Hyalangium ruber: one gene and its partner. The protein of the gene in region 1 interacts with the protein of each later gene in a pairwise test. Links are inferred from orthologs where the notes say so. Each region holds a gene or a part of one and is shown in the gene's direction. Other genes may lie near its edges. The genes, in order: SYV04_RS41095 and dnaE.

What was found.
Region 2: the proteins of SYV04_RS41095 (region 1) and dnaE interact in binary tests that used the Escherichia coli proteins (3 or more experiments, as listed by UniProt). The link is inferred for Hyalangium ruber from one-to-one orthologs.

What each region holds. Positions count from the first base shown.
Region 1 is NZ_JAXIVS010000024.1:24,155-37,900, reverse strand. What follows is about bases 5,870-8,733. They hold SYV04_RS41095 (aminotransferase class I/II-fold pyridoxal phosphate-dependent enzyme), read left to right. Parts: upstream 5,870-6,636; coding sequence 6,637-7,830; downstream 7,831-8,733. Other genes in these bases: SYV04_RS41090 (acyl-CoA mutase large subunit family protein), read left to right, coding at 7,887-8,733; SYV04_RS41100 (phosphatase PAP2 family protein), read left to right, coding at 5,870-6,596. Also shown: SYV04_RS41120 (NAD-dependent epimerase/dehydratase family protein), read right to left, coding at 1-76; SYV04_RS41115 (N-acetyltransferase), read right to left, coding at 92-1,270; SYV04_RS41110 (aminotransferase class I/II-fold pyridoxal phosphate-dependent enzyme), read right to left, coding at 1,277-2,827; SYV04_RS41105 (efflux RND transporter permease subunit), read left to right, coding at 3,187-5,643; more of SYV04_RS41100, read left to right, coding at 5,640-5,869; more of SYV04_RS41090, read left to right, coding at 8,734-9,794; SYV04_RS41085 (Gfo/Idh/MocA family oxidoreductase), read right to left, coding at 9,867-11,270; SYV04_RS41080 (nucleoside monophosphate kinase), read right to left, coding at 11,267-13,528; SYV04_RS41075 (class I SAM-dependent methyltransferase), read left to right, coding at 13,591-13,746. UniProt on the Escherichia coli protein: Shows aminotransferase activity with methionine and histidine as substrates, and to a lesser extent also with phenylalanine.
Region 2 is NZ_JAXIVS010000006.1:59,785-74,831, forward strand. What follows is about bases 3,766-7,930. They hold dnaE (DNA polymerase III subunit alpha), read left to right. Parts: upstream 3,766-4,160; coding sequence 4,161-7,730; downstream 7,731-7,930. Other genes in these bases: SYV04_RS18330 (sulfatase family protein), read right to left, coding at 3,766-3,917; SYV04_RS18340 (serpin family protein), read right to left, coding at 7,761-7,930. In the rest of the region: SYV04_RS18315 (aldo/keto reductase), read right to left, coding at 1-348; SYV04_RS18320 (M14 family metallopeptidase), read right to left, coding at 348-1,148; SYV04_RS18325 (Spy/CpxP family protein refolding chaperone), read right to left, coding at 1,293-1,730; more of SYV04_RS18330, read right to left, coding at 1,863-3,765; more of SYV04_RS18340, read right to left, coding at 7,931-9,023; SYV04_RS18345 (crotonase/enoyl-CoA hydratase family protein), read left to right, coding at 9,214-10,041; SYV04_RS18350 (SDR family oxidoreductase), read left to right, coding at 10,045-10,848; SYV04_RS18355 (lamin tail domain-containing protein), read left to right, coding at 10,957-14,130; SYV04_RS18360 (M3 family metallopeptidase), read left to right, coding at 14,216-15,047. UniProt on the Escherichia coli protein: DNA polymerase III is a complex, multichain enzyme responsible for most of the replicative synthesis in bacteria. This DNA polymerase also exhibits 3' to 5' exonuclease activity. The alpha chain is the DNA polymerase catalytic subunit.

The sequences.
Region 1 (13,746 bases):
TGTCTCCGCGCTCGATGATGCGGCTGGCAAGGCGCTGACCGATGAAGCCGGTGCCGCCCGTGAGGAGGAAATGCACGGTGACTCTCCTTGATTAGAGCGGACGCTGGTAGATGCGGTGGGTCTTGGAGCGCTGGCCACCCATGGACTCGATGGCCCGGTTCACGAGGTGGTTGTCCTCGAGCGTCCAGGAGATCTCTCCGCCCTCGTAGCCGAGCTGCTTCGCGGTGCGCAGGGTGTCCAGGTACAGGATGGCGTCCAGGCCGCGGCGGCGGTAGCCCTCCTTGATGCCCAGGGTGATGAGGCGCAGCCGGCGGATCTTCTTCGAAGCCAGCACCAGCTTCACCAGGCCGATGGGCAGCCCGAAGGTCGTCAGGCGCCCGTTGGCGGCCTTGATGGCCGAGTTCGCGTCCGGAATGGTCATCGAGAAGGCCACGGGCTCGCCCTTGACCTCCGCGATGAGCAGCAGCTCCGGCCGGACGATCTGCTTCATCTCCCGCGCCAGGTGATCGAACTCGCGGTCCGTCATGGGGACGAAGCCCCAGTTCTTCTCCCAGGCCGCGTTGTAGATCGTCTTGATGAGGGCGACTTCCTCCTCGAACTTCTTCAGATCCACCGAGCGCACGGTGATGCCCTCGCGCTGGCGGATCTTCTCGGCGATGCGGACCACCTTCTCCGGCGGCTGGGCCGACGAGGACAGCTCGAAGGCCCACAGATCCTTGGCCTTGGTGAAGCCGTTCGCCTCGATGAGCGAGGCGTAGTAGGGCGGGTTGTACGTCGTCATGATCGCCGGGGGCGTGTTGAACCCGTCCACCAGCAGGCCGCACTCCTGGTTGGTGGAGAAGTTCATCGGCCCGATCACCGAGTCGAAGCCGCGGGCGCGCAACCACTGCGACGCGGCATCGAACAGGGCACGGGCCACCCCCGCGTCATTGACGCACTCGAACAGGCCGAAGAAGCCGTGGTTCGTCTCGTGGAACTGGTTGAAGTGCGGATCCTTCACCGCCGCGATCCGCCCCACCACCTCACCGCCCCTCCGCGCGAGGAACAGCTCCACCTCTCCGAACTCGAAGAAGGGGTTCTTGCGCGGATCGATGAAGTCCTTTTGCGCCATCTCCAGCGGCGGCACCCAGTTCGGGTCGCCCTGGTAGATCGGGTAGGCCATGCGGACGAACGCGGTCTTGTCCGCGCTGCTCCGAACGGGCGCCACCGCCACATCCGAGGGGAGTGGGGGCAGGGAAGGGGTGGAAGACGGCTCGGCGGGGAGGGCCATGTGCGGCTAGTTCCTTTCGGCCTGGGAGCCGTTGCTGTCCTGGCCGTTGCGCATGAAGAAGTGGGCGCCCTTCTCCAGGATCTTCCCACCCAGCTCGCCGCGCTTCTCCCACAGCTTCAGCGAGGCACCGCCCAGCTTGCGCAGGTCCGCCGGCTGCAGGTTGGCGGCGCGCCACGTCAGGTGCTCCACCGCGTCGAAGAGCTTGCCGGCCATCTCGCGAGAGGACATGCGCGAGAGCTGATCCAGCGTGAAGCCCTTGGCCGCGAGCTCGCCCGCGCTGGCCGCCGCCCACTTGTCCGAGGCCTTGTTGGAGCGCACGCCCGAGCCCGGCCGGGCGATCTGCACCTTCTCGTACGAGGTGGGCCGCGTCTCGGGGATGACCTCCATGCGCCGGCCGATCTTCTCGAAGGTGTCCAGCACCCGGTCCAGCTGCGCGTCGGTGTGCGTGGCCATGAAGCTGGTGCGGATGAGCGCGTGGCCCGCCTCCACCGCCGGCGGAATCACCGGGTTGGCGAACACGCCCGCCTCGTGCAGCGCCTTCCAGAAGCGGAAGCACTTCACCTGCTCGCCGATATGCACCGGCACCACCGGCGTCACCGACACGCCCGTGTCGAAGCCCATGGCGCGGAAGCCGTTGTGCATCTTCTCCGCGATGTCCAGCAGGCGCGCGCGCCGCTCCGGCTCCGCCTCGATGATCTCCAGCGCCTTGAGCGCCGAGGCGATCGACGCCGGCGTCATGGACGCCGAGAAGATGACCGAGCGCGCCTTGTGGCGGATGTAGTTGATGACCTCGAAGGGCCCGGCCAGCACACCGCCCAGCGACGCGAAGCTCTTGGAGAACGTGCCCATCACCAGGTCCGTCTCCGCCTCCAGCCCGAAGTACTCGGGCACGCCGCGGCCCTTCTCGCCCAGCACGCCCATGGAGTGGGCGTCATCCGTCATTACCCGCGCGTTGTACTTCTTGGCCAGCTCGACGATGCGGGGCAGGTTGCACAGGTCGCCCTCCATCGAGAAGACGCCGTCGGTGACGATGATCTTGCCCGCGTCGGGCTCGGCCGCCGCCAGCAGCTGCTCCAGGTGGTCAACGTCGTTGTGGCGGAACTTGCGCTCGGTGGCGAAGCCCAGCCGGATGCCGTCCACCAGCGAGGCGTGGTTCTGCCGATCCGTGAAGACGATGTCGTGCCGGCCCAGAATGGACGAGAGCGCCAGGTTCGTCTGGAAACCGGTGGAGATGACGAGCGCGGACTCGCGGTTGAGGAACTTGGCCAGCTTCGTCTCGAGCTCCTCGTGCAGCGCCAGGGTGCCGTTGAGCAGGCGCGAGCCGGAGCACGTGGTGCCGAACTTCTCCACCGCCTTGATGGCCGCCTCGCGTACGCGCGGGTCGGCCGACAGGCCCAGGTAGTTGTTCGAGCCCACCATGATGACCCGACGACCTTCGATCTCCACCTCGGTGGCCCCGTGCGAGGCCTCGATGGAGCGGAAGTAGGGGTAGAGGCCAGTGGCCTTCGCGATGCGGAAGTCCTTCCAGTTGCTGCACTTGTCGAAGACGTCGCTCATGGTGGTCCTTCTGTCTGCGTCGGGGGATCCGGGAACAGACCCGGGGCGCGCACATTGCAGGGCGCGTTCCGGCCTGCCGCACCCATGTGTGCTGCGTGCGACCTTCTCGGGGCGACGCGGGGGCGTGAATAAAGAGGGTTTCCAGGACTGTCAAGGCGCCAACTTTCGATACCATGGCAATCGTGTCAGGGGGGTGACTCGGAAAATCGGCGTCTTGCGCGCCAACCCCCTGGAAGTCTTGCCCCCCACTGGATTTAGGCGCGAGAGCCTGACAGGAATGTGGCCGAAAGTTTGCTTCATGCGGCCTATAGCGGGGGAGCCCGGTGCAGATGTGGCGTCAGCAGGGGTTCAGTCGATTCATGCGGTTAGCGCTGACCCGCCCCTGGCGGGTGCTGGCCGCGTTCCTGGTTTTGGGGGTCGGCGGCGGGCTGTTGGCGTCGCGGCTGGAGTTCCGTGGCTCCTTCGTGGAACTGCTGCCCGAGGGGGCGCGCGAAGTTCAGGATCTGACACGCGTGTCGCAGAAGGCGGGGGGTGACGGGTACCTGGTGCTGCGCGCCCGGGGGGCCGCTCCCGACGCGCTACGGGCCTTCGCGGTGGAGCTTCAGGGCCGGCTGGAGGCGCTGCCCAACGTCCGCTACGTCGAGCACCGCTATGACGTGGGCTTCTTCAAGCGCCACGGTCTGTTGCTGATGCCGACCGAGCAGCTGCGCGCGCTGTACGCCGAACTCTCGGCGCGGCTTCGCTACGAGCGGCAACAGGTCAACCCCTTCTACGTGGAGCTGGTGAAGACGCAGCCTCCGCCGAGCTTCGATGAGATCAAGGCTAAGTACACGGCGGCCCCGCCGGTGAAGGAGTACCTGGCCTCGGCGGACGGCTCCGAGGTGTACCTGATGATCAAGCCGGCCGGGACGGCCGGAGACCTGGGCTTCGCGCGCCAGTTCGTGGAGGAGGCCAAGGCAGTCGCCGCGACGGTGGCCAAGGGCTACCCGGGTGTGGAGGTGGACGCGACGGGCAACTTCCAGAGCCGCATCGAGGAGGACGCGGTGATGCGGCAGGACCTGGCTCGCTCTGGCCTGTTGTCGGCGCTGCTGGCGGCGGGGCTCATTCTGTTGGCCACGCGGAGGCTGTCGGCGCTGGCGGTGGTGGGGCTGCCGGTGATGGTGGGCGTCATCCTCACGTTCGCCTTCGCGCAGCTGGCCATCGGGCACCTGAACGTGGTGACGGGCTTCCTGGTGGCCATCCTCATCGGCCTGGGCATCGAGTACGGCGTGCATCTGTCCATGCGCTACTGGGAGGAGCGCCAGCGCCAGGACGTGCCCGAGGCGCTCGCGGCGGCGGTGCGCGGCACCTTCGCAGGCGCCATCACCTCGGCTGTCACCAACGCGGCCGCCTTCTTCGTGCTGATGTTCGCGCAGTTCCACGCCTTCAATCAGTTCGGCCTGCTGGCCGGCATGGGCGTGCTGCTGGCGGTGCTCGTCACGTACGGGCTGGGGCCGTCGCTGCTGGCCATCGCCGAGCGTCTGCGCCCGAACCGCGCGCGGGCCGCCACCGTGTCCGAGGGGGCGCGTCCCAGCACGCCGGAGCGCTCTGGCAGGCGCTGGCCCACGCCCATCATCAGCGGCGTCGCCCTGGCGGTGCTGGCCTTCGCGAGCTTCTCCGCCATCGTCTCGCCCCAGCTCGGTTTCGAGACGGACATGCGCAAGCTCAAGGGGGACTCGCCCTCCTCGCGCCTGGACGATCACATCACCACGCAGCTCGGTGCGCCCCTCAACCCGGCCATCCTCCTGGTGAAGGATCTGGAGGAGGCGCGGGTGGTGCGCGACCTCATCTCCGAGGTCCAGGCTCGGCACGGCGCCGACTCCGTGTTCCTGCGCTCCACCTCGCTCGTGGATCTGCTCCCCAGCGATCTGGAGAACCGGCAGAAGGAGCTCCAGCGCCTGCGCGAACTGGTGGCCAACGTCCCCGAGTCGTTCGACGACGATCCGCGCCTGACGGTCTTCAAGTACCTGCTGAAGGCCCAGCCGTATGGCTTGAACGAGCTACCGGTGGAGGCGCGCCGGCGCTTCGAGGCGCTGGATGGGCAGGGGATGTTCCTGCTGCTGTTCCCCTCGGTGTCCAACTACGACACGCGGGATCTGCACCGCTGGGCCGCGCAGCTCGATGAGGTGGTGGAGGGGGCGCGGGGGCGGAACATCGATCTGTCGGTGCTCGACAGCAACCGCATCGCCTCGCGCATCTTCGCGCTGGTGCGGGGAGATGGGCCCTTCATCCTCGGCGCGGCGGCGGTGGTGGTGTTCCTGGCCATCTTCGCCAGCCTGCGCAGCCTGAAGCGCGCGCTGCTGGTGGCGGGGCCGCTGTTCCTCGGCATGGTGTGCCTCGCTGGGGGCATGTACCTGTTCGACGTGCAGCTCAACTTCATCAACGCGGTGGTGTTGCCCAACCTGCTGGCCATCGCGGTGGACAACTCCGTACACCTCTTCCACCGCTATGAAGAGGAGGGGCCGGGCTCACTGGGCAAGGTGGTGCGACACACAGGCCTGGCCGCCGTGGTGGCCACGCTGTCCAACGCCGCGGGCTACGGCGCCTTGCTGGTGGCCAGCCACCAGGGCCTGCGCTCCATTGGACAGATTGCGCTCCTAGGGGTCGTGTGCACCTTTCTGGGAACAACAATCTTCTTCCCGGCGCTGCTGGCGCTGATTGAGCGGTGGAAGGCACGAGGGGTAGAGGGGGCAGGGGAGGGAGCGGTGGTTCGAAGCCTGGAGATCGACGCGACACGTGCGCATGGGGAGGCCGCCGAGGAGCGGAAGTCGGCATGAGTCCCTGGTCGCTCGACAGCTTGAGATGGCTCGAACGCGGGCGAAAGGTGCGCCTGCGAGGCGCGGACCTCGTCCTCATCGCCGCCTGCTCGCTCGCTGCCCTGTTGCTCCTGGGACCGGCGCGCTGGGCGCCTGGAGCGCTGAAGTCCGCGCTGGCCTTTGGCCTCTTCGCCCTCGGGCTGCTGGGGCTTCGCACGGTGCAGGCCACGTGGCCGCGTTTCCGGCCCGTGAAGTGGGTGGCGGACTTCTGGCTGCTGCCCGTGGCGGGCTTGGGCCACGATCTGCTCAACCCGCTGGTGGATGCCCTCAACCCCGTGCTCCGGGACGCGCAGCTTGCCCAGTTGGAGGCGCGGCTGTTCGGCGTTCAGGTGTCCGTCCACGTCTCGAACGCGGTGCCGCCGTGGCTCCATGACGTGCTGATGCTCTGCTACTACGGCCACTTCGTGTGGGCCGTGGCGCTGGGCGTGGTGCTGTACCTCCAAAGGCGCACCACGGCTTTCGATGAGCTCATCCTGGGCCTCAGCCTCTTCTTCACCCTGAACTACGCCGGCTATGCGCTGGTGCCCGCGATCGGCCCCCGGTTCTTCCTCCTGGATGCCTTCCCGGGGCCCCTCACCGGGCCGCTGCTCACCCCGCTGCTGGATTCGCTGATGCGCCTGCCCGCCTTCACCCGGGATTGCTTCCCCTCGGGCCACACCGGGACGACGCTGCTGCTGTTCTTCTATGCGTGGCGGTTCGCGCGGCGCTTCTTCTGGGTGATGCTGCTGCCCGGCCTGGGCCTCATCGTCGCGACGCTCTCGGGGCGCTTCCACTACGCCACGGACCTCGTGGTCGTGCTGCCCGTGGTGGTGCTGGTGGCGGGGCTCTCGGTGGCCCTGTCGCGGGTGGGGAGCCGCCGCCGGAGCTTCGCAACCGAGCGTTCCGTCGCCATGAACGCTATCGTGCGCCCCTAGCGCCGGCCGCTCCTCCACCGCCGGCTCCAGGAGTCTCCCCATGAGCCGGTCTCCCGCCGCGGAACGCGTCTCCCGCTTCGGCACCACGGTCTTCTCCGAGTTCAGCGCGCTCGCCCTGAAACACGGGGCGGTGAACCTGGGGCAGGGCTTCCCCGACTTCGACGGCCCGGAGGCGGTGAAGGAGGCCGCCCAGCGCGCCATCCGCGACGGCGTCAACCAGTACGCCATGGGCATGGGGGCCAAGGACCTGCGCCAGGCCATCGCCGAGCACGCCGCGCGCTTCTACGGCCAGCAGGTGAACCCGGACACCATGGTCACCGTCACCAGCGGTGCCACCGAGGCCATCCTCGACGTCATCCTCGGGCTGGTGGATCCCGGCGACGAGGTGGTGGCGTTCGAGCCCTTCTACGACTCCTACGACGCGAACATCACCTTCGTCGGGGCCAAGGCGCGCTACGTGCCGCTGCGGCCGCCGGACGCCCAGCACGCCACGTGGTGGTTCGACCGCGAGGAGGTCCGCGCGGCGTTCGGTCCTCGCACGCGGCTGCTCATCCTCAACACGCCGCACAACCCCACTGGCAAGGTCTTCACCCGCGAGGAATTGGAGTTCCTCGGAGGCCTGTGCGCGGAGCATGACGTGAAGGTGCTCTCGGACGAGGTGTACGAGCACATCGTCTTCGCGCCAGCCCGACACGTGCGCCCCTCCACCGTGCCCGTGCTAGCGGACCGGACCGTCACCGTGAGCAGCATGGGCAAGACGTTCAGCCTCACCGGGTGGAAGATCGGCTGGGTCATCGCGCCGCCTTCGCTCCGTGACGCGGTGCAGCGCGCACACCAGTTCGTGACATTCGCCACCGCCTCGCCGTTGCAGGTGGCCACCGCCGCCGCACTGCGTCTACCGGACAGCTACTTCCAGGAGCTGGCGACGCAGTACCTGGCCCGGCGTGAGAAGCTGCTGCGCGGGCTCAAGGAGGCGGGGCTTCCGGCGCACGCTCCCGAGGGGAGCTACTTCATCCTGACGAACATCTCCCACCTGGGCTTTCCAGACGACATGGCTTTCTGTCGGCACCTGGTGACGCAGGTGGGCGTGGCGGCCATTCCCCCCAGCGTCTTCTATTCCCCGGAGCACCGGCACCTGGGCCAAGGCTTCGCGCGCTTCGCCTTCTGCAAGACGGACGGGGTGCTGGACGAGGGCGTCCGCCGCCTGCGTGAAGGGCTCACGAAGCACCGCTAACAGCCGGAGTCCGCTCGGCTTGCGACCCCTGGGTGCGGGTGCTACATCCCCGCGCCATGCCTGCGCGCACTTCCTCCAAGACCGTCGCTCGCTCCATCTCCACGAAGTCCTCCAAGAAGGCCGTTGCCCCGCCGAAGAAGGCAGGCAAGCCCTCGAAGCTCGCCAAGGCCGGCAAGGCGGTGGCCAAAGCCAGCAAGGCGGTGGCCAAGGCTGGCAAAGCGGTGGCCAAGGCCAGCAAGGCCGTGGTGAAGAAGGCCGCACCGAAGAAGAAGGCTCCCGCGCTGAAGGCCTATGACGCGGCGGCGGTGAAGGCCACGGCGAAGGCCTCGGAGAAGTGGGCGAAGGAGGAGCTCGCTCAGATCACCTCGAAGATGCCGCTGCGGCGCAAGCAGTTCGTCACCGACTCGGGCATTCCGATCCCGGACCTGACGACGCTGGCCGACCGCAAGGACGAGCAGCTCGAGCGGATCGGGCTGCCGGGACAGTTCCCGTTCACCCGCGGCACGCAGCCGACCATGTACCGCGGTCGGCTCTGGACGATGCGCCAGTTCGCCGGCTTCGGGACTCCGGCCGATACGAACAAGCGCTTCAAGTACCTCATCAGCCACGGCATGACGGGCCTGTCCACGGCCTTCGATATGCCGGCGCTGATGGGCTACGACGCGGACCACTCCATGAGCCGCGGCGAGGTGGGCAAGGAGGGCGTGGCCATCTCCTCGCTGCGTGACTTCGAGATCCTCTTCGACGGGATCCAGCTGGACAAGGTCACCACGTCGATGACGATCAACGCGAGCGCGATCGTGGCGCTCTGCATGTACATCGCGGTGGGCGAGAAGCAGGGCATTCCGATGTCGAAGCTGGCGGGCACCATCCAGAACGACATGCTCAAGGAGTACATCGCGCAGAAGGAGTGGATCGTCGCTCCTCGGCCGGCCGTGCGCATCGTCACGGACATGATCGAGTTCTGCACGAAGAACATGCCCAAGTGGTACCCGGTGTCGATCAGCGGCTACCACATCCGCGAGGCGGGGGCGACGGCGGTGCAGGAGCTGGCCTTCACGCTGGCCGACGGCATCGGCTACGTGGAGGAGTGCGTGAAGCGCGGCATGGACGTGGACGCGTTCGCTCCGCAGCTGAGCTTCTTCTGGGACGTGCATAACGACTTCTTCGAGGAGATCGCCAAGTTCCGCGCCGCGCGGCGCATCTGGGCGAACGTGCTGCGCTACCGGTTCGGGGCGAAGAACCCGCGCTCGTGGCAGCTCAAGACGCACGCGCAGACGGCGGGCGTGTCGCTGACGGCGCAGCAGCCGTACAACAACGTGGTGCGCACGGCGCTGCAGGCGATGGCGGCGGTGCTGGGCGGCACGCAGTCGCTGCACACCAACTCGCTGGATGAGACGTACGCGCTGCCGACGGAGGAGTCGGTGACGATCGCGCTGCGCACGCAGCAGCTGATCGCGCACGAGTCGGGAGTGGACCGGGTGGTGGACCCGCTGGCGGGCAGCTACTACGTGGAGTACCTCACCGACGAGATGGAGAAGCGGGCGATGGAGTACATCCGCCGCATCGACGAGATGGGCGGCATCATCCGCGCGGTGGAGGAGCAGTACCCGCAGAAGGAGATCGGCGAGAGCGCCTACCGCTTCCAGCGCGAGGTGGAGCAGGGCGATCGGCTGATCGTGGGCGTGAACGCGTTCAAGTCGGAGAAGGACGCGCCGATCGAGCTGCTGCACATCGACGACAAGGTGGCCGAGGAGCAGAAGGCGCGCCTGGCGCAGGTGAAGGCGGAGCGGAACAACGAGGCGGTGCAGGCGGCGCTGGCGAAGGTGGAAGCGGCGGCGCGGGGCACCGACAACATGATGCCGCCGGTGCTCGAGGCGGTGAAGGCCTACGCCACGCTGGGCGAGATCTGCGACGTGTTCCGCAAGGTCTGGGGCCAGTACCGCGAAGGCGGGGCGTTCTAGGCTCCTTCGGGCGCACTTCAGCTAAACCTGTCTGGTTGTCAGACAGGTTTGCTCAGTGCCCCACCGAGGGGCTCAGTCCTTCCAGGGCAGGGTGCAGACCGAGAGCGCCTCGGTCTGCCGCCCGTGGATGGCCTGGTAGATGCGGGAGAGCCAGAGGTTGGTCCGGCGGTGGTCTTCCAGCTCGGAGCCGCTCGGACGCCCTTCCACGAACGTCTCCAGCAGGTCCATGCGCGCCTGCTCATTATGGCCCTGGCGCTGGGCCGCTTTGCCGAACTCGAGCTTCTCGAAGCTGGTGCCTCCCACCACGTCCGAGTTTCGGAACACGTGGACGTCGAAGTGGTCGAGGTGCCCCGGGCCGTAGGGAAATTGCTCCCGTCGGTCCCGTACCTCGTAGGCCTGGTAGGAATGGACCTGGAGGTTGAGCAACGGCCCCACTTGCAGGTTCAGTCGCTCGTGCCGCACTCTCCCGGCTCCCTTGTAGAGGTCGACGGGTGGAGCCGGTGATGCGCGGCGGGAGAAGGAGTTCTGCAACAACTGGAGGGAGAGCAGGGTGCGGACGTGCCCCTCCGAGAGGATGCGTCCCATAAGCATCAGGTCCATCTCCCCGTGGTTCTCGACGGATGGGACCGGCTTGGGCGCGCTCCCTGCTCCGAACAGTCGCTCGTAGCGACCGTCCAGCAGCGCCAGGAAGTCACTCGGCTGGAACGTCTGGACCTGGAACTCCAGGGAGCTTGGCGCGGAGCTCAGGCGGTCGTTGCTCTCCAACAGCCAGGAGGCCAGGTCCACGAAGTGGTAGCCCGAATGCAACAGCTTGCCGGTTCGGTACTTGTAGGCGTGGTGCTCGCGGTCCCACTCGTCCGGCATCACCCACATGCCGTCGGCGTGGTAGCTGTCCAGGAAGGAGATCGGCACTCCGAACTCCTGGAGGAAGCCGTCCAGGTAGCGCTTGATGAAGGTGTAGCCCGGATGCACCCGGCGCTGGGCCTGCACCACGAGTCGCGCCTTCGAGGCCGCCAGCGCTCGGGAGATGTCCTCGAAGTCACTCCACAGTTCCTGGGCGACCTCCGCTGTGTTCGTGGCGGTGGCCGGAGCCGTGATGGGCTTGTCCAACAGCACATGGACGTCGTTGCTCAGCGCCCACAGCACGTAGCCCTTATGCGCTCGGGGCTCGGTGGAGATCACCACTCCGTCCAGCTTCCCGGCGGACCTTAGCGTGGCGAGCTGCGCGGTGACCGTTTCGGGCAGGCGCCCGGGCTCGGTGCTGGGCTCTGTCAGGAGGAGTTGGTCCGGCGTCACCCGGCGCTGGTCGAGGAAGCCTTGCACCGCAGTGCTGTTGTCGTGCAAGTCCACCACCGCGCTGATGCGCAGGCGTCCCTGGAGCGCGGCTTCCTCCAGCCATGGGTAGTAGACGCGGCGGGCGTGCCAGCCCAGGCCGATGATCGCGATATGGCGGATGGGCTCGTGGGAAGGGCTCACACCAGGAACCTGCGGAGATCGGTGAAGAACTTCAGACGCTCCCGGTCGATGGCGCCCTGACTGGCGACTTCGAGGAAGCGTTCCGCCCACGGCGCACCCAGGTTGTGCTGCACGGACCAGTGGGCCAGGGCGATGTCCCAATAACGGTCCCCTAAGCTGACCCCTGAGAGATCCAGGGCTCCGATGAACGCGCCGCGGTCATCCACCCGGAAGTTGGGCAGGCAGGGATCTCCGTGGAGGAATACTCGTGGCCCCTCTGGCAGTGCCCGCGCAGCGCTCTCGATGCGCTCGAGTTCCTGGGTGAGTTCGGCGGTGTTGTTCAGGGTGAGGCCATACTTGGCGGTGAAATTGCGCAGCGGCACCTCGCCTCGGGTGAGGCGCTCCCGCGCGCGTCGCAGCAGGGCCGCTATGGAATGGTCGGTAAGCCCCTCGGTCACCGGTAGCGCGTGGAACTGTCCCAGTGCCCAAGCCAGATTGCGCACGAGCGCGTCGCGCTCTGTGTCCTGGGTGAACGCCTGAGCGGCGCGCTTGGCGGAGGTCCCGGGGAGTTCCTCGGTGACGAAGGCCGTCACGTCCCCTCCGATCGTGAAGAGGCCTCGGCAGGTGGGCACGCTCAGCCCGAGTCGACGGGCGCTCGCGGACTGGAGGAAGCGGGCTTCGGTGCTCAGCGGTGCTCCCCAGGGGGGTGCCAGCTTGAGGTAGAGCGCGGGCCCGGATGGGGGCTCGTACCGGAACACCAGGGAGTCCGGGCGGGATGCGCGGTTCACTCCGTCGCTTGTCGCGTTGGCCAACAGCTCGGACAGGGCAGGGGGGAAGAGGGGAGTGGCTTCTTCCAGGAGCCTCCGAGACAAAGCATGGAGGATGGCGCGCGTTACCTCTTCGGGCGGCCCGTTGGCGTCCACCTCCACCGCCACCCCGCGCTTGGCGTAGTGCTCCAGGAGCGGCACCGTGTCCCGCTCCCAGTCCACCATTCGCGCGTTCACTGACTCCGGCGCGTCCTCGGGCCGCTTGACGGCCTGTGCCGGCTGGCTCGATGGCGCGTGCTTCGCATGGAAGGGTTGTCCCGTGGCCGGATCGATGGTTCGCCCCTGCAGGCGCTCCTCCCGCACGCGCTCGTCTACGCGCAGGTACACCGCCGCGAGCAACAGCCAGCGGCTGCCCTCCAGGAAGTTGGACTGGGAGCGCATGCGCGGGAAGCCGTCGATCAGCACCCCGCGTGAGAGACCGAGGCCCTCGATCTGCTTCTCGACCATCTCCAGGCCCAGGGCATCCGGCAGCCACCCGCCCGGTCTCCGCTGGGCCCCTGTCGCTCCGAAGGCCGCATCCTGCAGCGCCGTTCGCTTCCTCCGGAACTCCTGGATGCGCGCGCCCAGCTCCGTGCCCTGTGCCAACTCGCGCCGGACGCAGTGCCCGAAGTCCAGCCCCGTGAACCCCAGCGCCTCCGAGACCTGGCGAAGCTGGGTGCTCTTCCCCGCGCCCGGAGGCCCCAGCAGCACCACGCACCGGTGCATCTCCGGACTGCGCCCGAAGAGCGTGGCGCTCGCGGGCACCGGCTCCCGCTCGTAGAAGATGTCCGTGCGGATGATGTACTTCGGCCGCTGGCACCGCACCGGAGAGAGCCCCGAGTGCCTCGGGCTCAGCGGTCCGTAATGGTGGAACACCAGCGCCGTTCCCGCCGCCGGCCGGACGCGCACCTCCCGTGCATCCTCGTCCCCCGGCAGCATGTTGTCCCGCGTCTGTCCCCCCGGGAAGAAGACCGTGTCTCCCTCCTCGAAGTCCTCGTTCAGATAGAGGATGACGCTCAGCAGCGAGCGGCTGTCCCGCCCCAACTCGTACCCCGTGTCGAAGTGCGGGAAGAACTCTTCGCCCTCCGAGTAGCGGTTCATCCTCCAGCGCTCGTTCGGAAAGCGGCTGCCCTCCAACAACCGCCACCTGCCCGCCGCGCTCACGTCGATCGACTCCAGGTGAGGCCGCATCCGCGACGCCAGCGTGGAGACCAGCTCCGGGTGCGCCTCGTACAGCAACCGCATGTTCGTCCGGATGGGGGGCCCCGAACGCCGGCTCTTCTTCGGCGCGTACCCCAGCGCCTCCGTGGCCGCGATCAGCTGCTCGCACTCCTCTCGCGAGAGCACCGGCGCCAACAGGTACGCTCCCGGCACTCCCTCCACCGGCTGGAGCGAGCAGGTGCGATCCGTGAGCCCGGGATCGAACTCGACCGGACACTTCTCACTCGTGCGCAGCAGGGGCGAGCCAGCCATACCTCTAGACTCTAACGACTTATGATGACTCCTGGACTCCCCTCGAACCCCTCCCAGGCCCCGTGAGCTTCTTCGGTGAGCTGTACCTGCGCAGCACGCTGCCCTTCCTCGCCCCCGAGGTGACGACGCGCGAGGTAGCCTACCTGCAGCGTTGTTTCTCGGGCCTCGCCCCCTCCGGTCCCATCGTCGATCTCGGCTGCGGACACGGTCGCCACGCC
Region 2 (15,047 bases), on another replicon or contig:
CGAGTGGAAGTGCATCACGTCGATGACGTCCGTGCGCATCCGACGCAGCGCCAGCTCGATGCCCTGGGTGATGCACGGGCCCGTCCAGTCCTCCACGCCCGGCACGCCGTAGCCACACTTGGTGGAGAGCACGAACTCCCCGCGGCGCCCCTGCAGGTGCCGTCCGATGCGCTCCTCGGAGGCCCCATAGCTGGGCGCGGTGTCGATGAGGTTGATCCCCGCATCCAAGACGCCGTGGAGCAGCGCCCCAGCCTCATCCTCGGACAGCGTCGCGTCCCCCACGGGCCCTGCCCCAAATCCAAGAACCGAGACCTGTAGGCCGGTGTTTCCCAGGGGACGGCGCTCCATCACGTTCCTCCACGCGCGGCCAGATCGATGAAGCCGCGAATCCAGATGAGATTGACTGCGTGGCAGGAAGCTAGCGGAGTGCGCGTGGTGGTCTCCAGCGCGGCGGCATAGGGCACGCCCTTGCGCAGGAAGTAGTCGGTCACGCTGCCGTCATGGGACTCGATGAGCCCATCGCCGTCCGTGTGGTTGTTCTCGTCCACCTTCTGGTTGCGGATGACGGAGACGTGGGCCGAGGCCGCCTCCATCATCGGCCGGTACGCTGCCTTGTCCCCGAACGTGTACGCGTACGTGGCGGGAGTCCCCAGGTAGTTGTCCTGGTGGATGTCGAGCGCGGCCGCGGGAGGCGGGAAGCGGTCGATGTCCGCCCGCACGGCGCGCGTCTCCTTGGGCCCCCCGTCATAGAGCGTCCACCGCAGGAAGGACTCGCCGCGACTCAGCTCTCCCTTCCAGGTGCCGGGCGACACCTCGTAGCGGAGGAAGTCGTTGTTCGGGCGCTCGCCGCTGCGGTTGTAGCGGGTGCCTACCTCGAAGCCGGAAGGATTGATGCACGGGTAGACGCGCAGCCCCACGTCTCTCGCCCGGGCGTAGGCCACCACTTCCGCGAAGCTCTCCGCCAGCGTGAGGGGCCCGGCGGGCTCCTCTCCATGGAAACCGGAGGTGATGACGAGCCACCGCGAGCCGGGGACCGTCAGCCGGAAGAGGGGATATTCCTTCCCCGCCTCCAGCACGCGGCCGTACTCGGCCACCTCCGCGAGAGCGCCATGGGACAGGATGCGGCGAGCGTAGTCCGTGTAATCCACGGCTCGAACATAGTGAGAGGCCCCCCCTCTGCCTATCTGCTCTCACCTCCGCCGTTCAGTGCGGCACTTCGGGCTGGTCCTCGGGCCCAGGGGTACCGGGCCCCCTCTCGGAGGGAGAGGGGACTTGCCGGGCCGACGCAGTGTTTACTTGATGCCCATCTTCTCGCGGTACTCGGTGGACAGCTCCTTGCGCTGGGCCGGAGTCAGGGTGCGATGCACCTCCAGCGCGGCATCCGTTACCTTGTGGGCAAACGCGCGGATCTCGTCGATGCGAGTGTCCACCAGGGCGTGCAGCCGCTGCGCGTCCGGGGCATCCGACTCGAGCTGCGTCAGTACCTCCATGCGCGTGGCCTGGTGCTCCTCCGCCAGGCGCTTGCCGTCCTCGAACAGCCGGTCCTTCACGGCATGGACGGACTTCTTCTGCGCGTCGGTGGCGTCCAGGTCATCCAGCTTGTCGTCCAGCTTCCAGGTGACCATCTGCTTGATGCGCTCGGGGTCCCGGTTCCAGCCGCCGCCGCGGAAGCCGCTGAGCAGGACGACGGCGAGGACGGCGGAAGCGGCGATGGCGATCTTCTTCTTCATGGCGTGTTCTCCTGTGGGAGCCCCGGAGAGGGCCCGAGGTGTTGCTTCGCCTCAGTGGCGACGGTGCAGAAGATGCCCCCCGGGCATTGCGAGCGCTTTGGCGCTTCGTAAAGAAGTGTGAAGCGTCCCCGCCTACCGGGCTCCGAGCCCCGTCGGACGCTCCCGGGCGAGCTGTTCCCTCAGGCGGGCCACCACGTCCGGGTGCTCGGCGGCCACCTCGCGCGTCTCCGCCGGGTCGGCGATGACGTCGTACAGCTCCACCTTCACCCCCTGGGGAGTCGGCAGCTCCAGCAGCTTCCAGCGCCCGAGGTACAGCCCTCGGTGCTTGGCGGCGTCCACCGTCTTCTCCCACTCCGGCTTCAGGGCGATGTCTCCCGAGGGCTCCACCGTCGCCGTCTCGTAGACCCACGGATAGGGGATGCGTACCTGCTGGTACTGCTGGCCGTCTCGGTCGGAGAACCAGAAGTCCGTCTCGATGAGGGCGGGAGCCTCCGGCAGCTCGGGGACCTGCGCACCCGGCGCGACGAGCGGCGCGAGCGAGCGGCCCTGGAACGTCTCGGGCGCGGGTACTTCCAGCAGCTCGAGCAACGTGGGGGCCACATCGAGAGAGCGGGCGCGCAGTTCCACCGTGCGCCCCTCGGCCACTCGGCCCGGCAGACGTAGCGCGAAAGGAATCCGGAGCGCGGCGTTCCCCCACAGGTGCTCGCCATGTCCCAGCCCTCGGCCCTCGTCGGCGAGGTGCTCCCCATGGTCGGACAGCAGCACCACCAGCGTGGAGTCCGCCAGGCCTTTGCGTTCCAGCTCCGCCAGCAGCTCGCCCACCAGCGTGTCGAAGGCGAGCACCCCCGCGTCATAGTTGCCGACGAGCGCGGCGATGTCCTCGGGCGTGGGAGGCGTGGTGCCCGGAGGCACCTCCATCTGCGGCGTGGCGCCGAACCGCCACGGGCCGCGATAGCCCTCGGCGACGAAGCGGCCCTCATGAGGGTGGGGCGCGGCATAGGGAAAGTGCGTCGTGGAGGCGAAGACGAGCAGCGCGAAGGGCGCGTCCTCTCGAAAGTCCCCAAGGACACGCCGGGCCGCGTGGCGCAGGGGCGCGGGATCGGTCAACTCGGGCAACTGGCCGCGCTCGGGAAACAGCCCCGGGGCGAGCGCTGTCCACGGCAGCAGGGCCACATGGGTGACGAGCATCCGTTGACGGATGAGGTCCGGAAAGTTGAAGGCGGGGGCCTCCACGTGTTGGAAGCCGAAGCGGAAGCGGGAGAACAGGTCCCCCGCGTAGTCGGACACCACCGCCGTCTGCCAGCCTGCCGCACCCAAGGCGCTCGCGAGCGTGACGAAGGGCGTCTGGCGCACCTCGTGCCCCACCAGCGTGTGCCGTAACGGATGCTGCCCCACCCACTGCGAGGTGAGGATCGTCGCCCACGAGGGCGCGGTGCGCGGCATCTGCACCAGCGTCTCGCGGAAGCGGGTGCCCTCGCGCATCAGCCGATCGATGTTCGGAGACGTCGGCCGGTCATACCCGTTGCCCGAGAGGTGGTCTGGTCGGAGCCCATCCGCGGCGAGGATGAGGAGGTTGGGCCGCCCGGGACGTGACGACGCGGGCGCCTGCGCCCAGGCCTCCCAGCCCAGCCACCCGAGTCCCAGCAACACGGCCAGCGAGCCAGGCACATGCCCCCAGCGAGCCGGGCCCCGGAGCCCTCGTACCAGGAGCGCCAGTGGCACCAGCACCACGGGCGTGAGCGCCACCGCGCGCCAGAGCAGGGGAGAAGCGCCACTCATCGCGAGCAGCAGCGATTGAGTCCACCCCGCGCGCTCGTACAACGTGGCCGCGTACAGGTGCGGATGGTGTGCCAGGTCCGCCAGCACCAGGGGCACCTCCACCGCGAGGCACGCGAGCGCGCTCCCCCAGAAGAGGGCCCGGCGGCTGACGCCCACCGCCCACAGCCCGGCGCCCAGCCACGCTCCCAGTGCGAGCCCCATCACCGTGTACGCCAGGATGAGTCGTCCCACCTGTCCCAGCACCACGCCCCGGAACTCGCTCCACACCCACTCCTCCAGCAGGCGGCTCGCGTTGCCCTGGTAGCCGAGCTTCATGTTGAGGACAGCGCACAGTGTGTAGAGCGCCAGGAACACCAGCAGGCCCGCCCGGCAACCGAGCAGGAGGGCACGTCCCAACGAGACAGGCACGGTCGGCTTTCGCGAATAGCGGGAGTTCAAGTGGAAATGACGCCGAATCAACGGGAAGGAGGCATTCTTTCGAGCGCCAGCCGACCCTGGAAGTTACCTCTTCCAGCTCCAACGGTGGCATGGCACAAATCGTGCCGGAGGCCGACTTCTTGGCCTGGGCGCCTCCTCAGGTCGTACTAGCGGCCCGCTGTCTGGGGTCCTATCGTTCGCTCGCCTCTTCGCTCGCAGGACGTCACTACCGCCATGTCTTTTACCCATCTCCACCTGCACACCCTCTACTCCCTCCTGGATGGCGCCATCCGGATGAAGGACCTCATCAAGACGGTGAAAGAGAAGGGGATGTCGAGCGTGGCCGTGACGGACCACGGCAACATGTTCGCCACCATCGACTTCTACAAGAAGGCGAAGGACGCGGGAATCAAGCCCATCGTCGGCATGGAGGCCTACGTCGCCGGCACCAAGGGTCGCGAGGACCGCACCGAGAAGGTGGCCCACCACCTCATCCTCGTGGCCCAGAACGCCGAGGGCTACGCCAACCTGCGCTACCTGGCCTCCATGGCGTACATGGAAGGCTTCTACTACCACCCGCGCATCGACAAGAAGATGCTGGCCGAGCACAGCAAGGGCCTCTTCGCGCTCACCGCGTGCCTGGGCGGTGAAGTCACCAGCGCGTGCTTCCGCGGGGACATGGACCACGCCCGCAAGGCGGCGCTCGAGTACAAGAACATCTTCGAGCCGGGCCACTTCTTCCTCGAGGTGCAGTCCAACGGGATGCCCGAGCAGGACAAGGCCAACGAGAACCTCAAGCAGCTGAGCCGGGACCTCGACATCCCGCTGTGCGCCACGGCGGACGCGCACTACATCAAGCGCGAGGATGCGCGGGCGCACGAGCTGCTCATGTGCATCGCCAGCGGAAAGACGCTGGCGGATGGCAAGCGCATGAAGCACTCCACGGACAAGCTCTACGTCACCAGCCCCGAGGAGATGCTGGAGTTCTTCAAGGACATCCCCGAGGCCGTCCACAACACCCAGCGCATCGCCGAGCAGTGCAACCTGGAGCTCAAGCTGGGCAAGCCCATGCTGCCCACCTTCAAGGTGCCCGACAGCCACACGCCGGACAGCTTCATGGCGGAGCTGGCCTTCGAGGGGCTGCACCAGCGCTTCAAGGAGCTGCACGCGGCCAAGGTCTCCTACCCCATCGATCCGGACCAGTACCGCGCCCGCCTCAACCTGGAGCTGGGCGTCATCCAGAAGATGGGCTTCAGCGGCTACTTCCTCATCGTCCAGGACTTCATCAACTGGGCGAAGAAGAACAACATCCCCGTGGGGCCGGGCCGTGGCTCGGGCGCGGGCTCGCTGGTGGCGTACGCGCTGCGCATCACCGACCTGGATCCGCTCCCGTACAACCTGCTCTTCGAGCGCTTCCTCAACCCCGAGCGCGTGTCGATGCCGGACTTCGATATCGACTTCTGCCAGGACCGGCGCGACGAGGTCATTCAGTACGTCTCGCACAAGTACGGCGAGAAGAACGTCGGGCAGATCATCACCTTCGGCAGCTTGAAGGCCAAGAGCGTGCTGCGCGACGTGTGCCGCGTCTTCGCGCTGCCCTTCAGCGAGGGGGACCGCATCGCCAAGCTGGTGCCCGAGGTGCTCAACATCACCCTGAAGGAGGCCATCGAGCAGGAGCCTCGCCTCAAGGAGATGATCGAGAAGCCCACCAACATCGGCGAGGTGGAAGGCAAGCCAGTCACCACCAAGGACGTGTTGGAGATCGCCCTGGCGCTGGAGGGCCTGCACCGCCAGCCCGGCATGCACGCCGCCGGCGTCGTCATCGCCGACAAGCCGCTGTGGGAGTTCGTCCCCGTCTACCAGCCGCCCGGTGAGAAGACGCTCATCACCCAGTTCGCCAAGGACGAGGTGGAGGCCGCGGGCCTGGTGAAGTTCGACTTCCTCGGGCTCAAGACGCTCACGGTGATCCAGAACGCGCTGGATCTCATCAACCGCAACCACCCCAAGGAGAAGCCGCTCGAGCGCAACGACATCCCCCTGCATGACGAGAAGATGTGGGCGCTGATGGCCCAGGGCGACACGGCGGGCGTGTTCCAGATGGAGTCGAGCGGCTTCACCGAAATGGTGATGAAGCTCAAGCCGACGTGCTTCGAGGACGTCATCGCCGCCGGCGCGCTCTACCGCCCGGGTCCGCTCGACTCGGGCATGGTGGACGTCTTCATCAACCGCAAGCACGGCCGCGAGCCGGTGGTGTACCCGCACCCGGCGCTGGAGCCGGTGCTCAAGGACACCTACGGCGTCATCGTCTACCAGGAACAGGTGATGCAGATCTCCCAGGTGCTGGGAGGCTACACCCTGGGTCGCGCGGACCTGCTGCGCCGCGCGATGGGCAAGAAGAAGGCCGAGGTGATGCAGGCCGAGCGCGCCGGCTTCCTCGAGGGTTGCAAGAAGGGCAACGTCGACCTGAAGGTGGCCGGCGAGATCTTCGACCTGATGGAGAAGTTCGCCGAGTACGGCTTCAACAAGAGCCACTCGGCCGCCTACGGCCTCATCACCATCCACACGGCGTGGCTCAAGGCCCACTACCCGGTGGAGTTCATGGCCGCCCTTCTCACCAGCGAGAAGGACAACACCGACAAGGTGGTGCGGCACATCGGCGAGGCGCGCGAGTCGGGCCTCCAGGTGCTGCCGCCGGACGTGAACCTGTCGGACATGGCCTTCGGCGCGGTGGAGGGGAAGATCCGCTTCGGCCTGGGCGCCATCAAGGGCGTGGGCGAGGGCGCCATCGAGGCCATCGTCGAGGCGCGCAAGGAAGGGCCCTTCAAGAGCCTGTTCGACTTCTGCGAGCGCGTGGACAGCCGGCGCGTCAACCGCAAGGTGCTGGAGGCGCTGGTGAAGGCTGGCGCGTTCGACTTCGAGAAGCGCCCGCGCCGCCAGCTCTTCGAGACGATTGAGAAGGCGATGAACCGCGGCTCGTCCAGCCAGAAGGACAAGGCGGCCGGGCAGAGTTCGCTGTTCGGCATGCTGGCGGGGCCGGCCACGAGTGGCGGCGGGGCCGGCGCGCTCAAGGACGAGTACGTGCAGGTGGAGGAGTGGCCGGAGAAGGAGCGGCTGTCCTTCGAGAAGGAGGCCATCGGCTTCTACGTGTCGGGCCACCCGCTGCACCAGTACGAGAAGGAGCTCAAGCGCTACGCCCGGCCGGTGACGGCGGTGCAGCGCGCGCGGCGGGACGAGAAGATCAGCGTGGGCGGCATCATCGCGGCCCTGCGCGAGCGGCCGACGAAGACGGGCAAGCGCATGGCGTGGGTGACGCTGGAGGACCTGTCGGGCTCCATCGAGCTGGTGTGCTTCCCGGGCAAGGAGGGTGGCCGCTCGGTGATGGGCAAGGACGGCAAGTGGACCAAGGGCGGGCCCAAGCCGGGCTACGAGCACTGGGAGACGCTGCTGAAGGGGGATGACCCCATCCTGGTGACGGGCTCGGTGCAGATCAGCCAGCGCGACGAGGACACGCCCACCGCCGAGCTCATCGTCGAGGACATCCAGAGCCTGAAGGCGGTGCGCGAGAAGCGCACCAAGCGGCTGGAGCTGCGCCTGCCGGCGGACCTGGTCACCGAGGAGCGGCTGACGAAGCTGTCGGCCATCGCCAAGCAGTACGCGGGTGCCACGCCGGTGGCGGTGAGCGTGCTGTTCCCCAATGAGGCCGAGGCGCTCATCGGGGGCACTGGGCTCAAGGTGCAGGTGAGCGACGAGCTGCTGCTCGCCGTGGACAAACTCTTCGGGATGAAGGTGGTGGAGCTGGGGTAGTGGCCCCAGCCCGAGTCCCGGCTGGGCGACTCAGGGCTTCACCACCCGCCCGAGGAAGAGGACGGTCTTCGTCTCCACGTCCTCGATGAGGAAGAGGAAGGGCCGGTTCACGATGATCGACTCGGGCTGGGAGACCGGCCCGATGGTGATTCCCGTGGCGGCAGCGGCCTCGGTGCCCGTCTCGTCCACGGAGATGAAGGCCTTGTGTCGAGCGCTGGTGATGGCCAGGCGCTCCTGGGTGGTGATGCCCGAGAGGTCCGCCTCGCTGCCGAAGGCGTCGACCATGCCCAGCGTCTGCAGGGCGCCGGTCAGGGGAACCTCTCCCTCCAGCTTGAACTTCGGGATGCCGAGCGCGAGGTATTCGCTCTGCATCTCCGCGCGAACGCTGTCCAGGAAGGACGCGGACAGCCGCCCCTCGATCTCCTCGAACCGGCCCGCATCCGGAACGATGAGCAGCATGCGGAAGGCCTTCCCCACATAGGGGAGCGCCAGGGCGTTGAAGCCGTCACCGCGCTTGCGCGGAGTCGAGTCCGAGCGATGCATCATCTGGACCTGCTGCTGCTCTCCTCCCAGCAGGTGGAAGGCTCCGCTCTGGGTGAGCTGGGTGGGGAAGGTGGAGGACCAGGCGCCTTTGAAGTAGAGCGCGTTGACCAGCGCCAGCCGCGTGTCCGACTTCACCGAGCCCTCGGGGAGCAGCTCCTGGATCCGGTCATTCGTGTGCGCCTCGACCCAGTCGTTGATCTGGGAGCGGATGGACTCGGGCTCCCGCTGGAAGTCCACCCCGCGGATGCCGGCGCCGTAGTGCTGGGCGAGCACGTCGAGGAAGGCGGGCTCGAGGGTGTAGCCCTTCTGGGCCCAGGTGGCGTTCACCACGCGGAGTTCCGGAGGCGGCTGCTTCTGATCGCCTACCTGTTCGGCGCGGCCCGAGAGTGCCAGATCCAGCGCGTTCATCGCGGGGTGGAGCCGCTCCTGGGGGAGGGTGAAGTGGAGTGCCTGCCGCATCTGCTGCTCCGTGTTGCCCCGGGCTCCCGCGTACACCATGGCGAACGCCTGGGAGATGCTGAACGGAGAGAAGAAGACGTTCTCCCCGGGCTTCTTCACCTGCTGGTACAGGGCCACTCCGAAATCGGTGTTCCCGGAGGCGAGCGATGCCAGGTCCTCGGTGGAGGCGGTGGGCTCTTCCACCCGCTTCTTGTCCGAGGCGATGAGCTCGCCGGGGGCTTCGGGGAGGCCTTGGGAGCAGCCCGCCAGCAGCAGCGCGGCGGCGAGCGTGGAAGAAAGCCAACGTGTCATGTCATCTCCTCGAGCGGCTGGTTGAGGTGGGCTCACAGCAAGCCGCGTGCGCGGCGCGGAGCCAAGGGACTTCGGGCACTTGAGGCGCCCACCCGCAGGCGAATGCCTCGGATTTCTGAGGCGGGGTGGTGAAGTCGTGGACGCCACTCTCTCGTTTCTGGTCAAGTGCCGCCCCCGAGGGAGGACACGTATGGCGACGGCGTACAAGGCACTGCGCATCGAGAAATCCGAGGGCGTGGCCGAAGTCATCCTCACCGGTCCCGGCAAGGGCAACGCCGTGGGGCCCGACTTCTGGCGGGAGATGCCAGAGGTCCTGCGCGAGCTCGACGCGGACGCCTCCGTCCGGGTCTTGCTGCTGCGCGGCGACGGCGCGCACTTCACCTACGGGTTGGACCTGCCGGCGATGTTGGAGTCCCTGGGGCCCATGCTGACGGGCGACAACAACACCGCCTTCGAGCGCACGCAGCTCATGCGGCTCATCGAGCAGATGCAGGGCGCCACCGAGGGGCTCGCCCGCTGCCACAAGCCGGTCATCGCGGCGGTGCATGGCTGGTGCATCGGCGCGGGGATGAACCTCATCGCCGCCAGCGACTTCCGCTACTGCTCCCAGGAGGCGAAGTTCAGCGTGCGCGAGGTGCGCGTCGGCATCCTGGCGGACCTGGGCGCGCTCCAGCGCCTGCCGCGCATCATCGGCGAGGGCCACACGCGCGAGCTGGCTTATACGGGCGGGGACTTCGACGCGGAGCGGGCCTTGCGCATGGGGCTCGTCAACCAGGTGTTCGCCTCGCCCGAGGAGATGCTCACCGCGGCGCGCGCCACCGCTCGGAAGATCGCCGACAACCCGCCTCTGGTCGTCCAGGGCGCCAAGCAGGTGCTGGAGTACTGCGCGGACAAGTCCGTGGAGGACGGCCTGCGCTTCGTGGCGGTGTGGAACTCGGCCTTCCTGCAGTCGAACGATTTGACCGAGGCGTTCGCGGCCTTCATGGAGCGGCGGCCTCCTCGCTTCCAAGGGAGATGAGCCATGGCTGAAGGGGTATTCAAGGACGGGCTGCTCGCGGGCAAGGTGGCCTTCGTCACCGGCGGCAGCAGCGGTATCAACCTCGGCATCGCCGAGCGCTTCGTGCAGGCTGGCGCCAAGGTCGTCATCAATGGCCGCAACGTGGAGAAGCTCGAGGGCGCGGTGAAGTCGCTCCAGGCCCACGGCACGGCCATGGGCGTGCCGGCGGACGTGCGCGACTACGCCTCCGTGGAGAAGGCTTTCCAGACGGCGCGCGACGCGTACGGGGAGATCGACATCCTGGTGTGCGGCGCGGCGGGCAACTTCCCGGCGCCGGCGCTCGGCATGTCCTCCAACGGCTTCAAGGCGGTGATGGACATCGACGTGGTGGGCACCTTCAACGCGTGCCGGGCCGGCTTCGAGCACCTGCGCAAGCCGGGGGCCTCGGTCATCAACATCTCCGCGCCGCAGGCGTTTCTGCCCACGGCCATGCAGGCGCACGTGTGCGCGGCGAAGGCGGGCGTGGACATGCTCACGCGCGTGCTGGCCATCGAGTGGGGCGGCGCTGGGGTGCGCATCAACTCCATCTCCCCGGGGCCCATCGATGACACCGAGGGCATGCGGCGGTTGGCGCCCTCCGAGGATGCGCGCAACAAGATCGTCCAGTCCCTGCCGCTGCAGCGCATGGGCGCCAAGTCGGACATCTCCAACCTCGCGCTCTTCCTGGCCTCCGACGCGGCTTCCTACATCACCGGCTCGGTGATGCTGTGCGATGGCGGCTGGTCGCTCCTGGGCTCGGGGGTGATCATGCAGGCGATCAGCGGCTGACCGCCTGCCTGGTCTGGGGTGACATTCCGGGAGGCCTCGCGGGTCTGGTAGAAGCGGGCAGGGTGCTCGCCGTGGCCTGGGTGCCGCGAGGGCCTACCGGAGAGACGCATGCCGCTTCGTTCCCTCTCGCTCGCCTGGCTGCTCGGGCTGAGCCTCCTGGTCCTCGCTCTACTCACGGGGTGTGGCGGGGGTGAACCGAAGCCGCCGACTCCACCCACGCCACCGACTCCGCCCACAGCGTCTCCGGATGCGAGCCGCTCCTCGGTCGCGGTGGCTCCGGCGACGGGGGCTCGGGCGGACGGCAGTGACCTGGTGACGGTGACCGTCACGGTGCGCGATGGCTCCGGTGAGCCCTTGTCCGGGTATGCGGTGCGACTCGAAGTCTCCGGCGCGGGCGTCGCCGTCACGCAGCCCACGGTGAAGAGCAATGCCAGCGGCGTGACGACCGCCTCGGTGACGTCCACCCAGGCAGGGCTCAAGCAGGTGACGGCGCTGGTCGAAGGTGGGGAGGGCGTGGTGGTGCTCGACGAGCGGCCCTCCATCGAGTTCGTGAACCCTCCCGCGACGAAGCTCGTCTTCTCGGAGGCGGCCCTGTCGGCGATGGCGGGCGAGCCGGTGGGCCCGGTGCTGGAGGTCTCCCTTCAGGATGACGCGGGGCGCACCGTGACGGAGGCGGTGGACGAAGTCTCGCTCTCGCTGGCGGCGGGGCCTCCTTCGGCGGTGCTGGAGGGCTCGCTTACGGCGCGGGCCGTCAACGGCGTGGCGCGGTTTCCGGGCGCGGTGCTGAAGCAAGCAGGCACGGGCTATGCGCTGAGAGCCACGTCGGGCGGGCTGGCTCCCGCGACGAGTTCCTCCTTCGAGGTGCTGCCCGGGGCGCCCACGGCGTTGCGGTTCGTCACCCAGCCCGTCGGCGGCCGGGTGCGTGCCGCGCTCTCTGCCGTTCGGGTCGAGCTGATCGATTCCTTCGGCAACCGCTCGCGTGTCTCCAGCCCTACGGTGGTGGTCTCTCTCTCGGGTGGAAATCCCGCCTCCCAGCTCAGCGGCACGCTGGCCGTGGATCCTGTCGAGGGCCTGGCGACCTTCTCAGAGCTCTTCGTGGACCAGGAGGGCGGCGCTTTCCAGCTCACGACGGGGGCCGGCGCGCTTCCCACGGTGGACAGCAATCCCTTTGATGTCCTCGACGGTACGCCCCCGGCCGCGGTGTCGCTCACGAGCACGGGCCAGTCCTTCTCGAGCATCACGCTGGCCTGGACCGCCGTGGGGGATGATGGAAGCCTGGGCCAGGCCACCTCCCACGAGCTGCGCTACTCGACGCTTCCCATCACCACGCGGGAGGAGTTCGACGCGGCGACGCTGGCGATGTCCGGAATTCCCCAGGCGCCTGGGAGCGCGGAGTCCTTCACCGTCGAGGGATTGAGCGCCGCCACGCGGTACTCCTTTGCCGTGGTGGTCTGGGACTCGGCGGGCAACGCGAGTCTCCCAGAGGCTCAACCTGTGGCGACCTTGGACCCCTGCGAGGGCGTGGTCTGCGAGGTGCCCGAGCCGACCTGCGCGGTGGACGCCGTCACGCGCGTCACCTTCAGCTCCACCTGTGTCCTCGATGGCAACGCGCCCACCTGCCAGGACACGGAGACGCGAGTGGCCTGTCCTGGCGCGGACGGGGTGTGCTTCGCGGGGGCGTGCGGCACCGCGTCCGGGCCGGCGCCGGGTGAGTTGTCCATCTCCGAGCTGATGCACAGCCCGTCTTCCGGAACGACGGAGTACATCGAGCTCCACAACGCCTCGCAGCGGCTGCTGAACATCGCCGGCGTCCAGGTGGAGCACACGGCGGGGGGCGCTGTTGCCGGAGGCTTCACGCTGAGCTCCGGACCGGGCCATGCGGTGCTCATCCCCGCCGGAGGCTCGTACGTGCTCGGCCAGAGCGAGGACTTCGCGACCAATGGCGGCGTCCCCGTGGACTACGCCTACGGCTCCGCGTTCGAGCTCGGCGCAGAGGGGCGCCTCACGGTCCGCACGACGTCCGGCACGCTGCTCGAGGACTTCACCTGGTCGAGCAGCTTTCCACAGACGTCCGGCCGCTCCATGAACCTCGCCTCGGCGGTGGTTGGCACGTGGGCCTATCGGCAGCCCTGGTACTGGTGCGACTCGAGCGTGGACGTGCGGCTGCTCGGAGGCGATTACGGGACACCGGGTCAGCCCAACGAGACCTGCGGGGTGAACGTGGGCCCGGCGCCGGTGTTCTGCAACATCCAGTACCCAAAGACGTTCCCCGACCCGTTCGATCCGTGGACCTATCCGGCGGTCATCCCCTACGGCTCGCGGAAGACCCTCTACAGCCAGTTCTCGGCCCCGAGCCTGACGGACCGCAACCTCGCGGGCAACGACGACTACCCGCACGTCCAGGTGGAGCTGGGCTACGGCACGAGCGCCGACCCCGCCAACTGGCAATGGTCGTCCTCTCGGTTCAATCCCTTCTACGACACGACCTCGCCCGCGTTCGATACCTATAAGGATGAGAACTGGGGCTGGCTGCGCATCTTCACCCCAGGGACGTACTCCTACGGCTTCCGCTACCGGCTGTATGACCCGGTGGGGCGCTCCTTCTCGGGCTACACGTACTGCGACCAGAACGGCATCGCCCCTGAGCCGAGCGTGGGGAATTACGGCACCGTGACGGTGGGCGCGGAGCCCCTCGGTCCCACCGACCATGTCGTCATCAGCGAGTTCTCCTCGAGGGGCACCGATGGCGTGTCCGTCAACGACACCGACGAGTTCATCGAGCTCTACAACCCCACCGAGACCGCCGTGGACATCAGCGGGTGGAAGGTCCAGTACCTGCCCGCGCAGGGGCGGCACTTCCAGGACCTCGCCACGGTGCCCCAGGGAACCAGCCTCGCGCCCCGGAGCTTCTACCTCATCGCCCACACCGGCTATGCCGGCAGCGTGGCGCCGGCGCTGCGCTACGCCCAGCCCACCTCGCACGAGGGGGGCAACATCCGAATCGGCTGGAACTGGCTGGGCTCGAACATCGTGGACTCCGCCACGGTGGACAACCTCGGCTGGGGCTCGGCCTACGCGCCCGAGGGTGAGGCTGCGCCAGTCGCCAGCGCCGCCGGCAGCCTGGAGCGCAAGGCCGCCCTCCTGTCCACGCCTGGGAGCATGGAAGGGGGGGCGGACGCCACCCGAGGCAATGGCATCGACTCGGACTGGAATGCGGATGACTTCGTGGTGCGCACGGCCCGTCAACCGCAGAACAACGCCCACCCTCCAGAGTCTCCCTAGCGGCAGGCCGGCCTCCAAAGCTGCTGCTCCAGGTCGCGCCTCGCATTAGCTTGGGGCGCGACCCATCTCCTCCAGGAGCAGAACCGTGCCTGCCACTCCCGACGCCGCCCGTCTCATCACCTGCCCGCCGGAGGAGTTCCGCCGCGCCAGTGAGGCGGCCCTGGCCACCGCGCGCTCTGGCATCGAGCGTCTGAAGTCCCTGCCGGCTCCGCGCAAGGTCCGCGAGGCCCTCGAGATCTACGACGAGGCCACCGCCGCCCTCTCCGACGCCAGCGCCCGCGCCAGCGTCGCGCGCCACAGCCACCCGGACGAGGCCATGCGCAAGGCCTCCGAGGATTCCGAGCAGCAGCTGGAGATGCTCGCCACGGAGATCGCCCTCGACCGGGGCGTCTACGACGTCATCGCCTCGCTGGATGTCTCCGGAGAGGACGCGCCCACCCGCAAGTGGGTGGAGAAGCTGCTGCGCGACTTCCGACGCGCCGGCGTGGACCGCGACGAGGCCACGCGCACCCGGGTGAAGGAGCTTCAGGAGGAGCTGGTCCGCATCGGCCAGGAATTCGACCGCAACATCCGCGAGGACGTGCGGACCGTGGAGCTGCCGCCCTCGGCCCTCGAGGGGCTGCCGGCCGACTACGTGCGGGCCCACGCGCCGGGGCCGGACGGCAAGGTGCGCATCACCACCGACTACCCGGACCTCGTGCCCTTCATGACGTACGCGAAGGATGGCTCGGCGCGCGAGAAGCTGTGGCGGGCCAACCGCTCCCGCGCCTTCCCGAAGAACGTGGAGGTGCTGCAGCGGCTCCTGGAGCGGCGCCACGAGCTGGCCACGCTGCTGGGCTACGTCAACTGGGCGGCCTACGCCACCGAAGACAAGATGATCCGCAGCGAGCGCAACGCGGGGGACTTCATCGAGAAGA